Regions from separate parts of the Streptomyces sp. NPDC028331 genome, predicted to be linked through region 2. Evidence: riboswitches for the same ligand, from Rfam matches in the RefSeq annotation. Region 2 holds a riboswitch; each other region holds the start of a gene.
The links. A riboswitch is a leader RNA that binds a small molecule or an ion and turns the genes downstream of it on or off. The one in region 2 is predicted to bind S-adenosylmethionine.
Positions count from the first base shown of each region.

Region 1: another riboswitch for S-adenosylmethionine. It lies ahead of ACZ4SW_RS06910 (aminotransferase class V-fold PLP-dependent enzyme); the one in region 2 lies ahead of ACZ4SW_RS36040 (putative leader peptide).
Region 3: another riboswitch for S-adenosylmethionine. It lies ahead of thrC (threonine synthase); the one in region 2 lies ahead of ACZ4SW_RS36040 (putative leader peptide).

Region 1 covers NZ_JBVHTR010000004.1:190,413-196,233, forward strand. Annotated here, with positions in the region: gene ACZ4SW_RS06890 (NYN domain-containing protein) at 1-282, opposite strand, end outside; gene ACZ4SW_RS06895 (hypothetical protein) at 317-556, opposite strand; gene ACZ4SW_RS06900 (rhomboid family intramembrane serine protease) at 713-1,444, shown strand; gene ACZ4SW_RS06905 (Lrp/AsnC family transcriptional regulator) at 1,441-1,722, shown strand; gene ACZ4SW_RS06910 (aminotransferase class V-fold PLP-dependent enzyme) at 1,759-3,120, opposite strand; SAM riboswitch class IV at 3,320-3,436, opposite strand; gene ACZ4SW_RS06915 (hypothetical protein) at 3,527-3,697, opposite strand; gene ACZ4SW_RS06920 (PRC-barrel domain-containing protein) at 3,725-4,081, opposite strand; gene trpD (anthranilate phosphoribosyltransferase) at 4,172-5,236, opposite strand; gene qcrB (cytochrome bc1 complex cytochrome b subunit) at 5,374-5,821, opposite strand, start outside.
Region 2 covers NZ_JBVHTR010000041.1:18,737-24,557, reverse strand. Annotated here, with positions in the region: gene ACZ4SW_RS36060 (TauD/TfdA dioxygenase family protein) at 1-666, opposite strand, end outside; gene ACZ4SW_RS36055 (hypothetical protein) at 1,719-2,051, shown strand; partial or broken gene ACZ4SW_RS36050 (LLM class F420-dependent oxidoreductase) at 2,171-2,272, shown strand; partial or broken gene ACZ4SW_RS36045 (DUF1684 domain-containing protein) at 2,275-3,003, shown strand; SAM riboswitch class IV at 3,094-3,207, shown strand; gene ACZ4SW_RS36040 (putative leader peptide) at 3,226-3,357, shown strand; gene ACZ4SW_RS36035 (ABC transporter substrate-binding protein) at 3,556-5,175, shown strand; gene ACZ4SW_RS36030 (ABC transporter permease) at 5,179-5,821, shown strand, end outside.
Region 3 covers NZ_JBVHTR010000016.1:128,302-134,122, forward strand. Annotated here, with positions in the region: gene otsB (trehalose-phosphatase) at 1-806, shown strand, start outside; gene ACZ4SW_RS23690 (alpha,alpha-trehalose-phosphate synthase (UDP-forming)) at 842-2,275, opposite strand; gene ACZ4SW_RS23695 (glucosyl-3-phosphoglycerate synthase) at 2,373-3,386, opposite strand; SAM riboswitch class I at 3,579-3,735, shown strand; gene thrC (threonine synthase) at 3,754-5,034, shown strand; gene ACZ4SW_RS23705 (MoaD/ThiS family protein) at 5,087-5,362, shown strand; gene ACZ4SW_RS23710 (cold-shock protein) at 5,812-5,821, shown strand, end outside.

The DNA.
Region 1 (5,821 bases), on a different contig from region 2:
GGCGAGCTCCGGCTGGGCCTCTCTGAACTTCTCCGCGATGCGCTGCCGGAACAGCGCGTCGGTCTCCACGGCCGCCGCCATGGCGTTGCCGGCGAACCTGGCCCGGCGGGTGGGGGTGAACCGGGCGTACTGGCGCAGTTGTGCGGGCAGTTCGGCGAGGGTCAGCCCGCCGAAGCCGTCGGACACGATCTGCACGACCCGACGGCGCACGCCGTCGGGCAGCGGACGGTCGAGCACCTCAGCGGTGCCGTCGACCGGCTCCCCGCCTGTGGTCTCAGCCATCCCTCACCCCATACGCCCTGCGGGGCCGCCTCCCTCAGGAGCCGGCGCCCGGCCTGTCCACGAGCTCCACCTGGTCGACCGCGTTGCACCAGCGGCACCGGACCGACTCGATGGTCTCACTGACGATTTCACGCTCCTCGACCTTGGGCTCCCCGGCCAGATCGAGGTGCACGTACTCGACGACCTTCGACGAGCGGGTCACATCGAAACGGGTGAGGTTGCCGCAGAGCGTGCAGCGCCAGCGGGTCGTCTCCGTCGGCAGGGGGACCGTCATCTGGGTGCTCTTCCTTCTTCCAGTCTCCGTGATGCGCCAGTTTCCCTGGAGCGTGTGGCTCGTAACCCTACGGCCTGCCGAGTACCCGCCGCCCGCCCGTTCCACGGCGGCGAGGCACTCTGTGCCGATCGGGGCGGTTGCGTCATGCTCTGTACCATGATCAGCACCTGGAGCAGGGCGGCCGTCGGAGCACTGCGCGGGCAGTCGGCCCCGGTGACCTACGGGCTGATCGTCGTGTGCTGTGTGCTCTTCGTCGTCGGACCGGCGGCGGGGCTGAATCCGGCCTACGGGACCGGGGACGCGCTGCTCGCCGCGCAGCGGGCCTACTTCGCCCGCTGGGGCGTGGTGCCGGTGGAGCTGTTCGGCGGGGCGCCCCGGGCCGCGCTCACACCGGTCACGGCGCTGTTCGTGCACGGGAGCTGGGTGCATCTGCTGGGCAACATGCTCTTCCTCTATGTCTTCGGAGCCATGGCCGAGGAGCGGATGGGGCACGTGGAGTTCGCCCTGTTCTATCTGGGCTGCGGTTACCTGGCGCTGCTGGGGTATGCAGCGGCGAACGCGGCGTCGGCCCAGACGCTGGTCGGAGCGTCAGGGGCGATCTCCGCGGTGCTGGGCGCGTTCCTCTTCCTCTTCCCCAAGGCGCGCGTGACCAGTCTCTTCCCGTTCCTGTTCTTCCTGCCGCTCAGGTTCCCGGCCTGGGTGGTGCTGCCGTTCTGGGCGTCCCTGCAGTGGATGGCGGCGGGCCGGGCCGCCCAGGGGCCCGGGGTGGCGTACCTGGCGCACGTGGTGGGGTTCTCGCTGGGGTTCCTCTACGCGTCGGTGCGCCAGGTGCGTACGAGTAGGGTGAAAGCACCAGCCGAGGCCCCCGAGGGAGAACAGCAGCCGTGATCACCGCGATCGTGCTCATCAAGACCAGCGTGGACCGGATCCCCGAGATCGCGGAGCGGATCGCCTCGCTGGACTCCGTCAGCGAGGTCTTCTCCGTCACGGGGACCTACGACCTGATCGCCATGGTGCGGGTGCGGGAGCACGAGGAGCTGGCGGACGTCATCCCCGGTCGGATCAGCAAGATCCCGGGTGTGGAGGCGACGGACACCCATGTGGCGTTCCGTACGTACTCCCAGCACGACCTGGAGGCGGCGTTCGCGATCGGGCTGGACTCCTGACCCGCTGAACGCCGCCTCACCGGCCCTGCGACAGCCTCAGACCGCCGGAACGCAGCGGCCGTTCTCCGTGCGGTACCGCCACTTCGCGCCGTCGCTCACCAGCTCCCGCACGGCGGTGACGAAGCGCTCCACGTGCTCGTCGGGGGTGCCCGCGCCGAAGCTGACCCGGATGGCGTTGAGGGACTTCTCGCCGGGCGCGGCCTCGGGAGCGCCGCATTCGCCCTGGGTCTGGGGGTCGCTGCCGAGCAGGGTGCGGACCAGGGGGTGGGCGCAGAACAGGCCGTCGCGGACGCCGATGCCGTACTCGGCGGAGAGCGCGGCGGCGAAGTGCGAGCTGTTCCAGCCGTCGACGACGAAGGAGATCACGCCGACGCGGGGGGCGTCGTCGCCGAACAGGGAGAGGACCCTGACCTCGGGGATCTCGGCGAGGCCCGCCGTCACCTTGCGGATCAGGTGCTGCTCGCGGGCGACCAGGGTGTCGAAGCCGGCCTCGGTGAGCGCCTTGCAGGCCGACGCGATGGCGTAGGCGCCGATCACGTTCGGGGAGCCCGCCTCGTGGCGGGCGGCCGTGTCGTGCCACTCCACGTCCACTCCCCCGTCCGTCCGGCGCGTGACCTTGCGGCTGGCGCCGCCGCCCGCGAGGTACGGCTCGGCCTGGCGCAGCCAGTCGGCGCGGCCGGCCAGTACGCCGGAGCCGAAGGGCGCGTAGAGCTTGTGGCCGGAGAAGGCGACCCAGTCCACGTCGAGGTCCTTGACGGACACCGGGTGGTGCGGGGCGAGCTGGGCGGCGTCCAGGACGATGCGGGCGCCGTGCGCGTGGGCGGCCGCCGCCAGTTCGCGCACCGGCCACAGTTCGCCGGTGACGTTGGAGGCGCCGGTGACGCAGACCAGGGCCGGGCCGTAGGGGTCGCGGTCGGCCAGCGCGCGCTCCAGGGTCTCGACGGCCTGCCGGGGGCTGCCCGGGGCGTCGAGGTAGCTGACGCGGGCGTCCCGCCAGGGCAGCAGGGAGGCGTGGTGCTCGGTTTCGAAGACGAACACCTGGCAGTCGGCCGGGAGGGCGGCGGCGAGCAGGTTGAGCGAGTCGGTGGTGGACCGGGTGAAGACCACCTGGTCGCTGTCGCGGCAGTCGAGGAACTCGGCGACGGTGCGGCGGGCGTTCTCGAAGAGGTCGGTGGAGAGCTGGGAGAGGTAGCCGGCGCCGCGGTGGACGCTGCCGTAGTACGGCGCGTACGCCGCCACGTCGTCCCAGACCCGCTGCAGGGCGGGGGCGCTGGCCGCGTAGTCGAGCGCGGCGTAGGTGACGTCGCCGCCGGTGACGAGCGGGACGGTGACATCACGGCCCAGGACGGGCAGCGGGGCACAGACGGACTGGTCGGCGGCAAAGGTGGAGACGGACATGGGGGTACTCCCGTAGGGCAGGCGAGACTCACCGGTGCCGGACGCGCGTGCGGGCGCAGGGTGTCGACGGCACGGGAAGGTGAAGAGAAAAAGGGGATGCGGAGGCGGGGCTCTGCGGCCCTAGCGCATTCGCTTGCTCACGGAAGGCTCCCTCGAACGACCAGGACCCCTGGCCCCACACCGTCCACGGTGTGCGAGGGGTCCGCGCTTGCCGCAGACCTCGCTGCCTGCGGCCTGGTCTTCACCCGGGGCACCCCGCCACGGACGGAGGGTTGCCGGACAGCCGGCCGGGGCCGAATGGCTGTCGCTCATGACCTGGTCAGGAAATTACGACAGGCGATCACCCGCCCGCAACTTCCGTCCGGATACCGGGACGGGATCCCCGGGGGAATCCCGTCCCGGTGTGTCAGCGGAGCAGGTGGTGGCGCGAGCGCCGTCCCCAGCGCATGCCGGTCAGGACGAGGCTGGCCAGGAAGACCACCACGCCGATGATCAGGAGGTAGAACAGCCCCTTCGCCACCGCGCCGATGATGCCCAGGACGACCGCTGCGAGGATCAGGAACAGCACGAACGCCATGGTGACCACTTCCTCAGGCCCGGCAGGTCAGCGGCGCGCGAGGCGGCGTCCGCGGTCGGCACCGGGCTCATAGGCCCTGTCGTAGTGTTTGAAGATCTCTTCTTCCCGCTCGACCGGCAGGACGTCGTCCACGCCGATGGACGGCGCCTTGCGCACCCGCCCCTTGGAGTGCGCCACCTGTACGTACCCGGGTCCCACGGTCGCCTCGTCGAGGGGGACGAAGACGAGCCTGTGCCGGGTCGGCATACCGGTGCGGACGGTGGCCATGGCCGGTGTGTCGGTGGTGGTGTCGACGTAGACCGCCTCCAGGGAACCGATTTTGCGGCCCTTGGCGTCGACCACGTCCCGGTTGCGCCACTCGCGGATATCGGCGGAATGGATCATGCCCGGCCTCCTTGCGCCCGCGGGGGAGCTGCCACGTATCTCACTGTACTCCCGCCAGCCTGACCTGGCCTTTTCCGCGGGCGCCCGGAGTCAGGCGTTGCTCGCGGCCACCCACCGCTCCAGGACCCGCTTGGCCGCGCCCGAGTCGATCGACTCGGCGGCCCTGGCCATGCCGGCACGGATCTGCTCCGCCAGCGGACCGTCCCCCGGGTCGAGCGCCACCAGCGCCGCCGCCGAGTTCAGCAGGACCGCGTCCCGGACCGGGCCCCTCTCGCCGTCGAGGAGACGGCGGGCGACCTCGGCGTTGTGGGACGGATCGCCGCCGCGCAGAGCCTGAACCGGTACCAGCTCGACACCGACGTCCCGCGGGTCGAAGGTCTCCTCGGTGACCTTGCCGTCGCGGACGATCCAGACGCGGGAGGTGGCCGTCGTCGTCAGCTCGTCGAGTCCGTCGTCGCCGCGGAACACCAGGGAGGAGTTGCCGCGCTCGGCGAGCACGCCGGCGATCATGGGGGCCAGGCGCGGGTCCGCGACGCCCACCGCCTGGGCCTTCACCTTGGCCGGGTTGGTCAGCGGGCCGAGGGCGTTGAAGACCGTCCGGATCCCGAGCTGACCGCGCGCGGCGGCGACATGGCGCAGCGCGGGGTGGAACTTCACCGCGAAACAGAAGGTGATGCCCGCCTCCTCCGCGACCTGCGCCACGCGCTGGGGCGTCAGGTCGAGGTTGACGCCCAGCTTCTCCAGGACGTCCGACGCGCCCGACGCCGACGAGGCCGCGCGGTTGCCGTGCTTGACGACCTTCGCGCCGGCGCCGGCCACCACCAGCGCCGACATCGTGGAGATGTTCACCGTCTTCGCGCCGTCGCCGCCCGTGCCGACGATGTCGACCGTGCGGCCCGACACCTCGATCACGTTGGCGTGCTCGTACATCGCCCGGACGACGCCGGTGATCTCCTCGACGGTCTCGCCCTTGGCCCGCAGCGCCACCACGAACCCGGCGATCTGCGCGTCCGTCGCCTCGCCGCGCATGATGCGGTCCATCGCCCAGGCCGTGTCGTCCGCGCTCTGGTCGCGTCCGTCGAGCAGGCCGTTCAGCACCTGGGGCCAGGAACGGCCCGCCGCGGTGTCGCCTCCAGCGGGATGCACAGCGCTCATAAGCCGCTCCTGGGTCGGTGTCCCGGACTACGGGACGCGAGTCTCGAACGAGTCCACCCTATCCAGCCCGGAGCACGGCGAAGGGCCCCGTCCGAACACCGGACGGGGCCCTTCGACCGCGGCGTGGCGTGCAGCGATCAGTGGTGGCCGTGGCCGCTCGTGATCTCCTTGTACTCCTCGACCGTGGGCTTGGGGATCTGGTTGTCCTCCCCGTAGTAGGCGTTGCTCAGCTTGGCGCGGAGCTTCTGCGAGCCCTTGATCTTCCGCTCGACGCCGTTCTCGTCGACCGTGGGGCCGATCTCGAGCGGCTTGTACTGCTCGTGCGCGGTGAGCGTGTGCAGCTGCTCCTGGCTGAGCGGCTCGTGGACCTCGATGAACTCACCGTGCGGCAGCCGCTTGATGATGCCCGACTCGCGGCCGTGCAGCACCTTGTCGCGGTCGCGGCGCTGGAGGCCGAGGCAGATCCGCTTGGTGGCGATGAAGACGAGCACCGGCACCACGAAGAACGCGACGCGGACGAACCAGGTGATCGCGTTGATCGACAGGTGGAAGTGCGTGGCCCACAGGTCGTTGCCACCGCCGACC
Region 2 (5,821 bases):
GTACGACTGGAAGATACGCAGCAGATCGGCCGAGTCGCTGCCCGACAGGCCGACGATCCGCTTGGCGAACCCGCCGATGAACAAACCGCGTTCGCCCGTCAGCGGATGCACCCGCACGACCGGGTGCTCGGCCTCGTAGGGCGTCGAGACGAAGATGCGGTCGTACTCCTGCTGTCCGGCGGTCGCGGCTGCGGGGCGCCCGTAGTCGTACTGGTTGGTGTGTACGACGCGCAGCGTGTCGGCGAGGGCGCGCAGCGGTTCGGGGAGGTCGCGGTAGGCCGCGGCGGCGTTGGCGATGAGGGTCTCGCCGCCGTAGGGCGGGATCACGACGGACCGGAGCGTGGTCAACTGCGGCGGGTTGACAACGAAAGTGACGTCCGTGTGCCATGCGTTGGCCTTGGAGGTCTCGCTGTCGACGGCGAGCACGTTCGTCGTGCCGTCTGCCGCCGGCACGTTCGGATGAGCGGTCGTCAGCTCGCCGAACCACCCGGCCACACGCTCCTGGTCGGCGTTGTCGAGCCGCACGTCGTCGAACACGAGCGCCTTGTGCTCGTTGAGGGCGTCTCGGAGCGTGGTGATCGTCGAGAAGTCCGGCGGCGCCGCGAGGTCGACGCCCTCGACGACTGCGCCGATACGGCCGGTGAGCTTGCGGATGGACGGAGGCATGAGGGGGTCCCTCCCGGACGGACGGGCACACCAAGGGGTGCCGGGCAGCTGGATGAAGGCGCTGGTAGCGCCCAGGACTGATCGACCCGGCACGCGGAACGCCGAATCGGCCGGGCCGGAGAGAAAAAGCGTGATCGCAGGACCGCTACGGCCGCGTTCTCAGCGACCCGGTCGGCGTACGCGAAGAGACTCCCGGCTCATACGAAGCGGAGAACTCACCGGAGGTGGATACGACGATCCGGTGGGGAAGCATCGCAGTGCGGGCGGTTTCCGCCTCAGCCCGGCGCGCGCCGACTACGCACACCGGCCCATGCCGACGACCACTTGCCGGGTCAGCGACAACAAAACGCGCTGGAGACGTGCGCCAGATCGATGTGGCGCCGCCGGGTCAGGTCCACGCGCGGGTTCATGGGACGGGAGTTCAGCAGACGGCCACCACGTTGGTCAATGCTTTCCCGGACAGGTCTTGCATTGCGGACACGCAGAACCTCTGCGCTTGTCGACGGCGCCGCTCGTACTGCTCGCCCACCGTCGCCGACAGCCGCACAGGATCCGCTGAGTCGAGGCGCGAGAAGGCACTCGGGCGTCCCAGCGGTGAGACGCCCCTCCGCCATGTGCGACCTTGACATTCGCGGGGGCGGACGACGCACGTTGAAAAGGAGATTCCTGACAGCCGGAGGCTTTGATGTACGTACTGGGCGCGGCACCGCGCGGTGCGTACACCGCTGCACGGCTCATCACCCGGCGGCATGTCGACTACCCCCGTACCTCCGCCGCCGTCTGTCCTTCCGTACACGCCTGACCCTGCCGGCCGTTCCGCCGGCTGTCTCGTCGTGGCCCTGTGGCCGCGCGTCCTCGTGTTTCCCGGAAGGAACCCCATTGACCGGCCCCGCCCTGCACCTCGCCGTCGAGATCGACGGCGACGGCGCCCACCCCGCGGCCTGGCGCCGCGCTGCCCACTCACCCGATCAGGCCGAAGGAGGATCCGGTCGTCACCGAGAACGACGGCTCTTTCGGCGCACGCCCGGCGCATCGCCGATCCGCGCGCCGTCGTGGCCGAGTGGCGGGCGAAGGCGGAGGCGCGCGGCTGGTCGCTGTGCGAGACCGTCATCGCGCTGGGTCCGCAGCGCGGGCACGTCGGCACTCCGTCCAGTCTTGCCGACAAGTTCGCCCACTTCGTGCGGCACGGTGCGCTCGACGGCTTCGACATCACGCCGTACCTCATCCCCGACGGCCTCGACGACATCGTCGACCTGCTCGTCCCGGAACTGCAGGAACGCGGGATCTACCGCACCGAGTACACCGGCACCACCCTGCGCGAGCACCTCGGCCTGCGCGAACCTCTCACGCACCGGCCCGCGCGGGACCGGCTGCAGGCGAGCTGAACACCGGGGCGGCCCCCTTCCACTGAGTATGAAGGCTGAGGACGGAGGACACATGACTGACAAGAAGCTGTCACACAGGGACCGGAATGCGGGTCCGCCCGGTGCCCGTTCTGACTGACATGACTGTTGGAGTAGCGCTCAACGCGTCCGACGCGCCGAACCAGGTCGACGCCACCGTGCAACCGGCCCAGGAGGCCGCAGGGTTTGGTGTCACGTCGGCCGCGGGTTCCTCGCGATCACCGGCCTGCACTGGCTCGACGACCGGCCCCAGCGCTACCCGGACGCACCCGGTGCGTGGCGCACCGGCCCCGACGGGGTCGTCGTAGACCTCGACGACGGCGAGGAACTGCTCGTCGACGGAACGCCGGTGCACGGTGAACACCGCTTCGGCTTGCTTCCCGAACGCGGTGGCGTCAACGCCGTCTGGGGGGACGCCGTCATCGAGGTCGCCCGGCGCGGCGGGCACGACATCGTGCGCCCGCGGCACCCGGACGCGCCGCTGCGCACGGCCTTCACCGGAACGCCCGCCTACGCCCCCGGCCCGCGTTGGGCGGTGACGGGCCGCTACAACCCTTTCGACACGCCACGACCGACCACCGTGGGCGCCGCGGTCGAAGGCCTTGAGCAGGTCTACGACGCTCCGGGCCGGGTCGAGTTCGAACTGGACGGGCGCCGGCTGTCACTCACCGCGTTCCCGGGACACGGCCCGGGTCGGCTGATGGTGCTGTTCACCGACGCGACCTCCGGGGTCACCACCTACGCCGCCAACCGCTCCCTGTCCCTGGAGCCACCCGCCGCCGACGGCACGGTCGTCCTGGACTTCAATCGCGCCGCGAACCTGCCGTGCGCCTACACGGATCTCGCCACCTGCCCGCTGGCCCCGGCCGAGAACCGGCTGCCGGTGGCGATCGAGGCCGGCCAGAAGATCCCCCGGGAACGCGGCGGCTCCTGAGCCGGACACACTTCCGCCCCCGAACTGCCCTGACAGGGCGTTCTATTGCGCCATTGACGTACGACAAGACCGCTCCGTACGATCACGAACGGCATTGAGTGTCAGCATCAAGCCCTGGCTCGCTGACCGGCAACCCTCCCGCGCGGTGGGGTGCTCCAGGTGAAAGCCCGGCGGGATCACCGACGATCTCCGCAAGCGCGTGGCCCCGTGACCGGGCCGGACATGTGGAGGACAGCTATGCGGCACGGTGGTGACCTCAGCGCCCGCTTCGCCGGCGCCACCGTGTTCTCCCGGCTCTCGCGTCGGCGCCACATCGACCTCAAGCGCTCGACCAGCTGTCTCTGTCCGGCCTGACGGGCCTTTTCGCCGCTGGTCGCAGTCCGACAGCAGTCCTCGCCGCGTCCGTCTGCGCCTGATCCCCGATTTCCCCAGATCCCCGTCTGCACAGCGTTCCCCCGGCGTCGGCATCGCACCGACCGGGGCCGCACGCCCACGCACGGCCGTGTCCCGTACCACCACCGTGCCTGGTGACACGAGTAGGAGAAGCCCTCCGTGATTGCACTTCCCCCTGTCAGAATCTCTCGGTGGGCGGCACTGACCGCCCTTGTGACCACCAGCGCTCTGCTCACCGCCTGCGGATCGGGCGGCGGCGAAGCGGGCAGCGGCACCGGGCAGCCCAAGTCCGGCGGCACCCTGACCTTCGCGGTAGGTTCGGACTCCGGCTGCGTGGATCCACAGCAGGTCGCCAGCAACGAGACCATCTACTCGGTGCGCCAGATCGTGGACTCCTTGACGGACCAGGACCCGAAGACCGGCAAGATCGTGCCGTGGCTGGCGAAGAGCTGGGACGTCAGCTCCGACGCCACGACGTTCACCTTCCATCTGCGCTCGGGCGTCACCTTCAGCGACGGCTCGAAGCTGACCGCGCAGGTGGTCAAGGACAACTTCGACGCGGTGCCGAAGCTCGGCGCCCTGGGCACTCTCGCCGAGGGCTACCTGAGCGGCGTCAAGAGCACCACGGTGGTCGACCCGCTCACCGTGAAGGTGACCTTCAGCCAGCCCAACGCCCAGTTCCTGCAGGCTACTTCGACGCACTCGCTCGGCATCGAGTCCTCGGCCAGCGCGAAGAGGACCCCACAGCAGAAGTGCAGTGAGGGCGTGATCGGTTCCGGGCCCTTCGTGCTGAAGCAGTACGTGCAGAACCAGTCGCTCACCCTCGCCAAGCGCACCGGATACGCCTGGGGTTCCTCGCTGTGGACCAAAAAGGGCGAGGCGTACCTGGACAAGCTGGTGTTCAAGGTCGTACCGGAGGCGGGTGTACGGGCGGGCAGTCTCCAGTCCGGTCAGGTGGACGCGATCAGCAGCGTCGGCAAGGCCAACGAGGCAGCGCTCAAGGGCGGTCAGGTCACCCTCCAGCGTCGGGCCAACCCCGGCGTCGTGTTCGGTCTGGGCCTCAACAACTCACGGCCTGTTCTCAAGGACGCCAAGGTGCGCCAGGCAATCCTCTACGCCATCGACCGGCAGCAGATCGCCGACACCGTGTTCCCGACCGGCACCCAGCCGGCGACCAGCGTCCTCGCGCACACCACGCCCGACTACGCCGCCCTCGCCTCCGGTCTGACCTTCGACGCGGCCAAGGCCAAGTCCCTTCTTAATGCGGCGGGTTGGAAGACCGGAAGCGACGGCATCCGCACCAAGGACGGCAAGAAGCTGAGCCTGACCATCAAGTGGTTCCCCAACGCGGCCACCAACCAGCCCGCTCTGGAGCTGATCCAGCAGCAGCTCAAGGCCGTCGGTGTCGACGTGGCCCTCAAGCAGCTCCAGGTCACGCAGTTCGCCCCGACACTCCAGTCGGGTGACTTCGACGCGGTATGGGGGAACGTGACCCGTGCCGACCCCGACATCCTGCGCAGCTCCTTCTCCACCAAACTGGCCAACTTCTACCACCTGCCCCCGAGCTCCCTCGACACGGCGCTGTCCGAGCAGGCCGCGACCATCAACACGGCCGAGCGCAAACAACTCGTCACCCAGGCACAGCAGTTGATCGTGCAGAACGCCTACTACGTGCCGGTCGTGGAGCTCCAGACCCAGCTGGGGGTGTCGAAGAAGGTGCACGCCCTGAACTTCGACGCCTCCAGCCGGCTCCAGCTGCACGACACCTGGATCGGCTAGCCCATGCGCCGCTATGTGATCAAACGGCTCGCGCAGGCGGTCGGCGTGCTGTGGGCGGCCTACACGGTCTCGTTCCTGGTGCTGGACTACCTGCCGGGCGACCCGGTCACGGCGATGGCCAGTGCCGGGATGGACTCGGGGCAGGTCGACCCGAAGCAGATCGCCGCCCTGCGGCACGAGTACGGCTTCGACAAGCCGGTGCCGGTGCAATACGCCGAGTACCTGGGGCGGGCGGTGCGCGGGGACTTCGGCGACTCGGTGTCCACCGGTCGTCCGGTCACCTCGACGCTGGCCGACGCGCTGCCGCAGACCCTGCAGTTGACTGGGGCGGCCCTGCTGCTCGCGGTGTTCCTCGGCGGCGGTCTGGCGGTGCTGGCGACCTACACCGCTCGGCGCTGGCTGCGGCAGCTGCTGCTGTCGCTGCCGCCGCTGGGGGTGTCCGTCCCGACGTTCTGGGTGGGGCTGCTGCTCGTCGAGACGTTCTCCTTCCGGCTGCGCTGGTTCCCCGCATTCGGCAACGACGGCCTGATGGGGCTGGTGCTGCCGGCCCTGACACTGGCGGTGCCGACCGGCGCGCAGATCGCCCAGGTGCTCGCCAAGAGCCTGCTCACCGCACTGGACCAGGCGTACGTGGAGACCGCGCGGG
Region 3 (5,821 bases), on a different contig from region 2:
CGGCCGGGCGTGACGGTCTCGACGCCATCCTCGCGCGGCCCCAGCGGGCCGTCCTCGCCTTCGACTTCGACGGGACGCTCGCCCCGATCGTCCCCGACCCCGACCAGGCCCGCGCCCACCCCGACGCGGTCCCCGCCCTCGCGGCCCTCGCCCCGAAGGTCGCCTCCGTCGCGGTCGTCACCGGCCGGCCCGCCGGCGTCGCCGTCCGCCACGGCGGCTTCGCTGGCGTTCCCGGACTCGACCACCTCGTCGTCCTCGGCCACTACGGCGCCGAACGCTGGGACGCCCGCACCGGCACCGTCACCGCCCCCGCCCCCCACCCGGGAGTCGCCGCCGTCCGCGCCGAACTCCCGGGCTACCTCGACGAGATCGGCGCCTGGCGCGGCACCTGGATCGAGGAGAAGGGCCGCGCCGTCGCCGTCCACACCCGCCGCGCCGAGGACCCGCAGGCCGCCTTCGAGACCCTGCGCGAACCCCTCGCCGAACTCGCCGCCCGCCACGGCCTGATCGTCGAACCCGGCCGCATGGTCCTGGAACTGCGCCCGCCGGGCATGGACAAGGGGGTGGCCCTGTCGGAGTACGTCCGCGAGACCGGCGCCGAAGCGGTCCTGTACGCGGGCGACGACCTCGGCGACCTCCCCGCCTTCGCCGCCGTCGACGAACTCCGCTCCGACGGCGTCCCCGGCCTCCTGGTCTGCAGCGGCAGCGACGAGGTCACGGAGCTGGCGAAGCGGGCGGACCTGGTGGTCGACGGCCCCCAGGGGGTCGTACGGCTACTGAGGTCGCTGGCCGAGAGGCTGGACTGAGGCGACCCCGCCGGGCCGCACCCGAAGGACAGCTCTCACGCCTGAAGTGCGGCCAACTGGTCCAGGAACCACCGGGCGGGTGGAAGCGCCGTGGCCTGCGCAGCCAACCGCTTCGAGCGCTCCGCCCGCTCACCCGCCGGCATCGACAACGCCTCGTGCAGGGCCTGTGCCGTCCCCCGGATGTCGTACGGGTTCACCGTCACCGCGTCGTCGCCCAGCTCCTCGTGCGCCCCGGCCTCCCGCGACAGCACCAGCGCGCACCCCTGGTCCGACAGCACCGGAACCTCCTTGGCGACGAGGTTCATGCCGTCCCTGATGGGGTTCACCAGGGCCACGTCGGCGAGCCGGTACGCGGCCAGGGAGCGCGCGAAGTCGTCCTTGACGTGCATCTCGACCGGGGTCCAGCCCGGCGTCCCGTACCGCTCGTTGATCTCGGCGGCTACCCGCTGGACCTCCGCCGTGTACTCCCGGTAGACGGCCAGGTCCTGCCGGGACGGGTACGCGAACGCCACGTGGACCACCCGTTCACGCCACTCCGGACGGGACTCCAGCAGCTCCTCGTACGCCAGCAGACCCCGGACGATGTTCTTGGACAGCTCCGTCCGGTCCACGCGCACGATCGCCTTGCGGGGGCGGCCGTCGGGGCCCGTGCCGATCTGCTCCCGCAGGATCGCCATCCGTTCGTCCACGTCCTGCCGGTGCGCCCGCTCGCGCAGGAAGTCCGCGTCCGCGCCCAGGCCGTGCACCCCGATCCGGGTGTCCCCGAGCCCGCCGACGAGCGCCTCGCAGCACCCGGCGAAGGCGTCGGCCCACCGCCGGGTGAGGAAGCCGAGCCGGTCGGCGCCCAGCATGCCGCGCAGCACCTGCTCGGCGATGTCGTCGGGCAGCATCCGGAAGTAGTCCACCGGCGCCCACGGCGTGTGCGAGAAGTGACCGATCCGCAGGTCCGGCCGCAGCTCGCGCAGCATCCCCGGGACCAGCGTCAGGTGGTAGTCCTGGACCAGGACCGCCGCCCCCTCGGCCGCCTCCTCGGCCAGCGCCTCGGCGAACGCGCGGTTGTACGCCTCGTAGGACGCCCAGGCGTGCCGGAACTCCCTGCCGAAGACCGGCTCCAGCGGCGTCTGGTAGAGCATGTGGTGCACGAACCACAGCACCGAGTTCGCGATGCCGTTGTACGCCTCGGAGAACACCGTCGCGTCGATGTCGAGCATCCGCACGCGCTGTCCGCCGGTGTCGGCCGGATCCAGTGCCCCACCCGTGCGGCGTACGGCCTCGCGGTCGCCGTCGTTCAGCGCCGCGCACACCCAGACGGCGTCCGTGTCCGGTCCGATCGCCGACAGGCCCGACACCAGGCCACCTCCGCCGCGTTTGGCGGTGAGCCGCCCCGACTCCTCCAGCGCGTACGAGACCGGGCCGCGGTTGGAGGCGACGAGGATGCGGGCGCCGTGGGCATGCTGCGTGGAAGCCATGCCTCGAAACCTAGCCCGAGCCCAAAACGCTCAAACGTTTGCTTCGGCCGTATGCGGAGTCGTGTCCGCCACGTCCGGGCGTCCGGCCGCGCACGGTTCAGGCCACCTTCCGCTCCATGTACTCCGCGATCTCCGCCATCGGCGGCCTCTCCTCCGTGTCCACCGAGTACGTACGCGGCTCGAAGCCGTCCTCCCCCCGTTCGAACTGGGTGAGGGACGGGCGGATCAGATGGCCGCGGGCCAGCCGGAGCTGGGCCGTGCGGTAGATCGCGGCGGCCATGCGGCCGAGCGCCTGGCTGTCCTGGTGGCGGTGCTTGCGCACACCGACGTCGACCTGGGCCAGCGCGTCCAGCCCCACCAGGTGCAGCGCGTCCACCAGCATGCCCAGCTCGACGCCGTATCCGACCGGGAACGGCAGCCGTTCCAGCAGGGAGCGGCGGGCCGCGTACTCGCCGCCGAGCGGCTGGACGAAACCGGCGAGCTGCGGCCAGTGCATGTTGAGCAGCGGGCGCGCCATCATTTCCGTGACCCGGCCGCCCTGGCCCGTCCGTCGCCCGCCACCGTCCTCGTGCGGAGCACCTTCGGCGCGCTTCTCCTCATCAGCCGGGTCACCCTCGGCACCGCCGAGCGGCCGGTCGTACATCGCCTTCACCAGGTCCACGCCCGGGTCGGTGAGCAGCGGGCCCACGATCCCGGTCACGAAGTCGGACGAGAACTCCTTCAGGTCCGCGTCGACGAAGCAGACGATGTCGCCTCCGGTGACGAACAGGGAGCGCCACAGCACCTCGCCCTTGCCGGGCACGGCCGGTATGCGCGGCAGGATCGTGTCGCGGTGCACCACTCTCGCGCCGGCCGCGGCGGCGACCTGGGACGTGCGGTCGGTGGAGCCGGAGTCGACGACGACGATCTCGTCGACCAGTGGAACCCGTCGCACGAGGTCGTGCCGGATGACGGAGACGATCTCGCCGACCGTCTCCTCCTCGTTGAGCGCGGGCAGCACGACGCTGACCGAGGAGCCCGAGGCCCGTTTGGCGGCCATGATCTGGTGGAGCGGGCGGTCGGTGACGGACCAGGAGCGGGTGCTCAGCCAGCGCTCGACTTCTTCCAGCACGGTCTGCTGCTCCTCACATCGATAGCGGGGTGGGGGTGAGTCGGGGACGGTCGAACGGTCTCTCTTGTGATCCATCTCGCGGTTCGGACGACTATCTCAACTCTCCCGGCCGTCGGTTACAGTCTTGAACAACGCCGGTGACCATCGCATGTCGGGGTCCGCCCCGCCCGCGCCGGCGAGACAACCACATACAGCTCATCCAGAGGGGCAGAGGGACACGGCCCGATGAAGCCCCGGCAACCCTCCAGTCGGCTCTCGTAGATCGCTGTCGATCGTCTTCGCGAGGCTCCCGGCTAGGGAAGGTGCCAATTCCGTCTCACGGCGAGATGCGTCGTGGGGAAGATGAGGAGAAAGGGCCTCGCCTGACATGGCTGTGCAGACAGTTGCAAGCACCACCGACTCCGTGAACCTCGGCCCCGCCGCGGCCCTGTCCTGCCGCGAGTGCGGACACCGGGTGCCGCTCGGCCCGGTCTTCGCGTGCGAGGAGTGTTTCGGCCCGCTGGAGGTCGCCTACGACTTCTCGGGCTACGACACCGAGGAGCTGCGGAAGCGGATCGAGGCGGGCCCCGCGAACATCTGGCGCTACGCGCCGCTGCTGCCGGTCCCGGCCGACGTCGCCGACAAGCCGAACCTCAACCCGGGCTGGACCAAGCTCGTCAAGGCCGACAACCTGGCGCGCGAGCTGGGCGTCACCGGCGGGTTGTATGTGAAGGACGACTCCGGTAACCCGACGCACTCCTTCAAGGACCGCGTGGTCGCCCAGGCGCTGGAGGCGGCGCGCGTCTTCGGGTTCACCACCCTGTCGTGCTCCTCCACCGGCAACCTCGCGGGCGCGGTCGGCGCCGCGGCGGCCCGGGCCGGCTTCCGCTCCTGCGTGTTCATCCCGCACGACCTGGAGCAGGGCAAGGTCGTCATGGCCGCGATCTACGGCGGCGAGCTGGTCGGCATCGAGGGCAACTACGACGACGTGAACCGCTTCTGCTCCGAGCTGATCGGCGACCCGGCCGGCGAGGGCTGGGGCTTCGTCAACGTCAACCTGCGGCCGTACTACGCGGAGGGCTCCAAGACCCTGGCGTACGAGATCGCGGAGCAGCTCGGCTGGGAGCTGCCGGACCAGATCGTGGTGCCGATCGCCTCGGGCTCGCAGCTCACGAAGATCGACAAGGGGCTGCAGGAGCTGATCAAGCTCGGGCTCGTCGAGGACAAGCCGTACAAGATCTTCGGCGCCCAGGCCGAGGGCTGCTCGCCGGTGTCGACGGCGTACAAGGCGGGCCACGACGTCGTCCGGCCGCAGAAGCCGGACACCATCGCCAAGTCGCTGGCGATCGGCAACCCCGCCGACGGCCCCTACGTCCTGGACATCGCCCGCCGTACGGGCGGCGCCGTGGAGGACGTGACGGACGAGCAGATCGTCGACGCCATCAAGCTGCTGGCGCGGACCGAGGGCATCTTCGCCGAGACGGCGGGCGGCGTGACGGTGGGCGTCACGCGCAAGCTGATCGAGAACGGCGTCCTCGACCCGGCGAAGACGACGGTCGTCCTCAACACCGGGGACGGCCTGAAGACGCTGGACGCGGTGGCCGACACGGGGCTGACCGCGACGATCCGTCCTACCCTCGAGTCCTTCCGCGAGGCCGGTCTCGTCTGACCTCCGCCCGCCACAACCCACCAGCCGTACCCCGACCGGAGGTCATCCCCCGATGAGCGTCACCGTCCGCATCCCCACCATCCTGCGCACCTACACCGGCGGCCAGGCCGAGGTCACCGCCGAGGGCGCGACCCTCGCCGAGGTCATCGAGGACCTGGAGAAGAACCACACCGGCATCGCCGCCCGGGTCCTGGACGACCAGGGCAAGCTGCGCCGCTTCGTCAACGTCTACGTGAACGACGACGACGTCCGCTTCGAGCAGGGCCTTCAGACCGCCACCCCGGACGGCGCGGGCGTCTCCATCATCCCCGCGGTGGCGGGCGGCTGACGGTCCTTCGGAGGCACGTACCTTACCGTCGGTAACGCACGTCACTCACTGTTCATCGAATTGCCCTCTCCGTGAGAGAAACGGAGGGGGCAATTCTGCATGGTTGAACGGGGTAGAGTTGGGGAACGCGCTCCCGGACTCCCCTTCCGGAACCGCGATCACCTGCCGCACGCCCGATGAGAAGTAGCCAAAGTGTGCAGGGCTTTTGAGCCATTCATTCCTTTTGCCGGGCCCGACTTGCCCTGCATTCAGGTGAATTCTCCGTACATTCCCGACCGGTCGTGCCCCGAATTCTCGTCCGATTGACCTGTTGCAGACGGCAGTTGGACAGATACATTCAGCCGCGGTCGACGCGTTCCGGCGCACGCCCCCAACCGTTGGGGGGTGAGGTCTGACCCGGATCCGCGAAGTGTGGATCTGTGCAAGGGCCAGTAATAGGGGAGTTAGGCATGGCTCAGG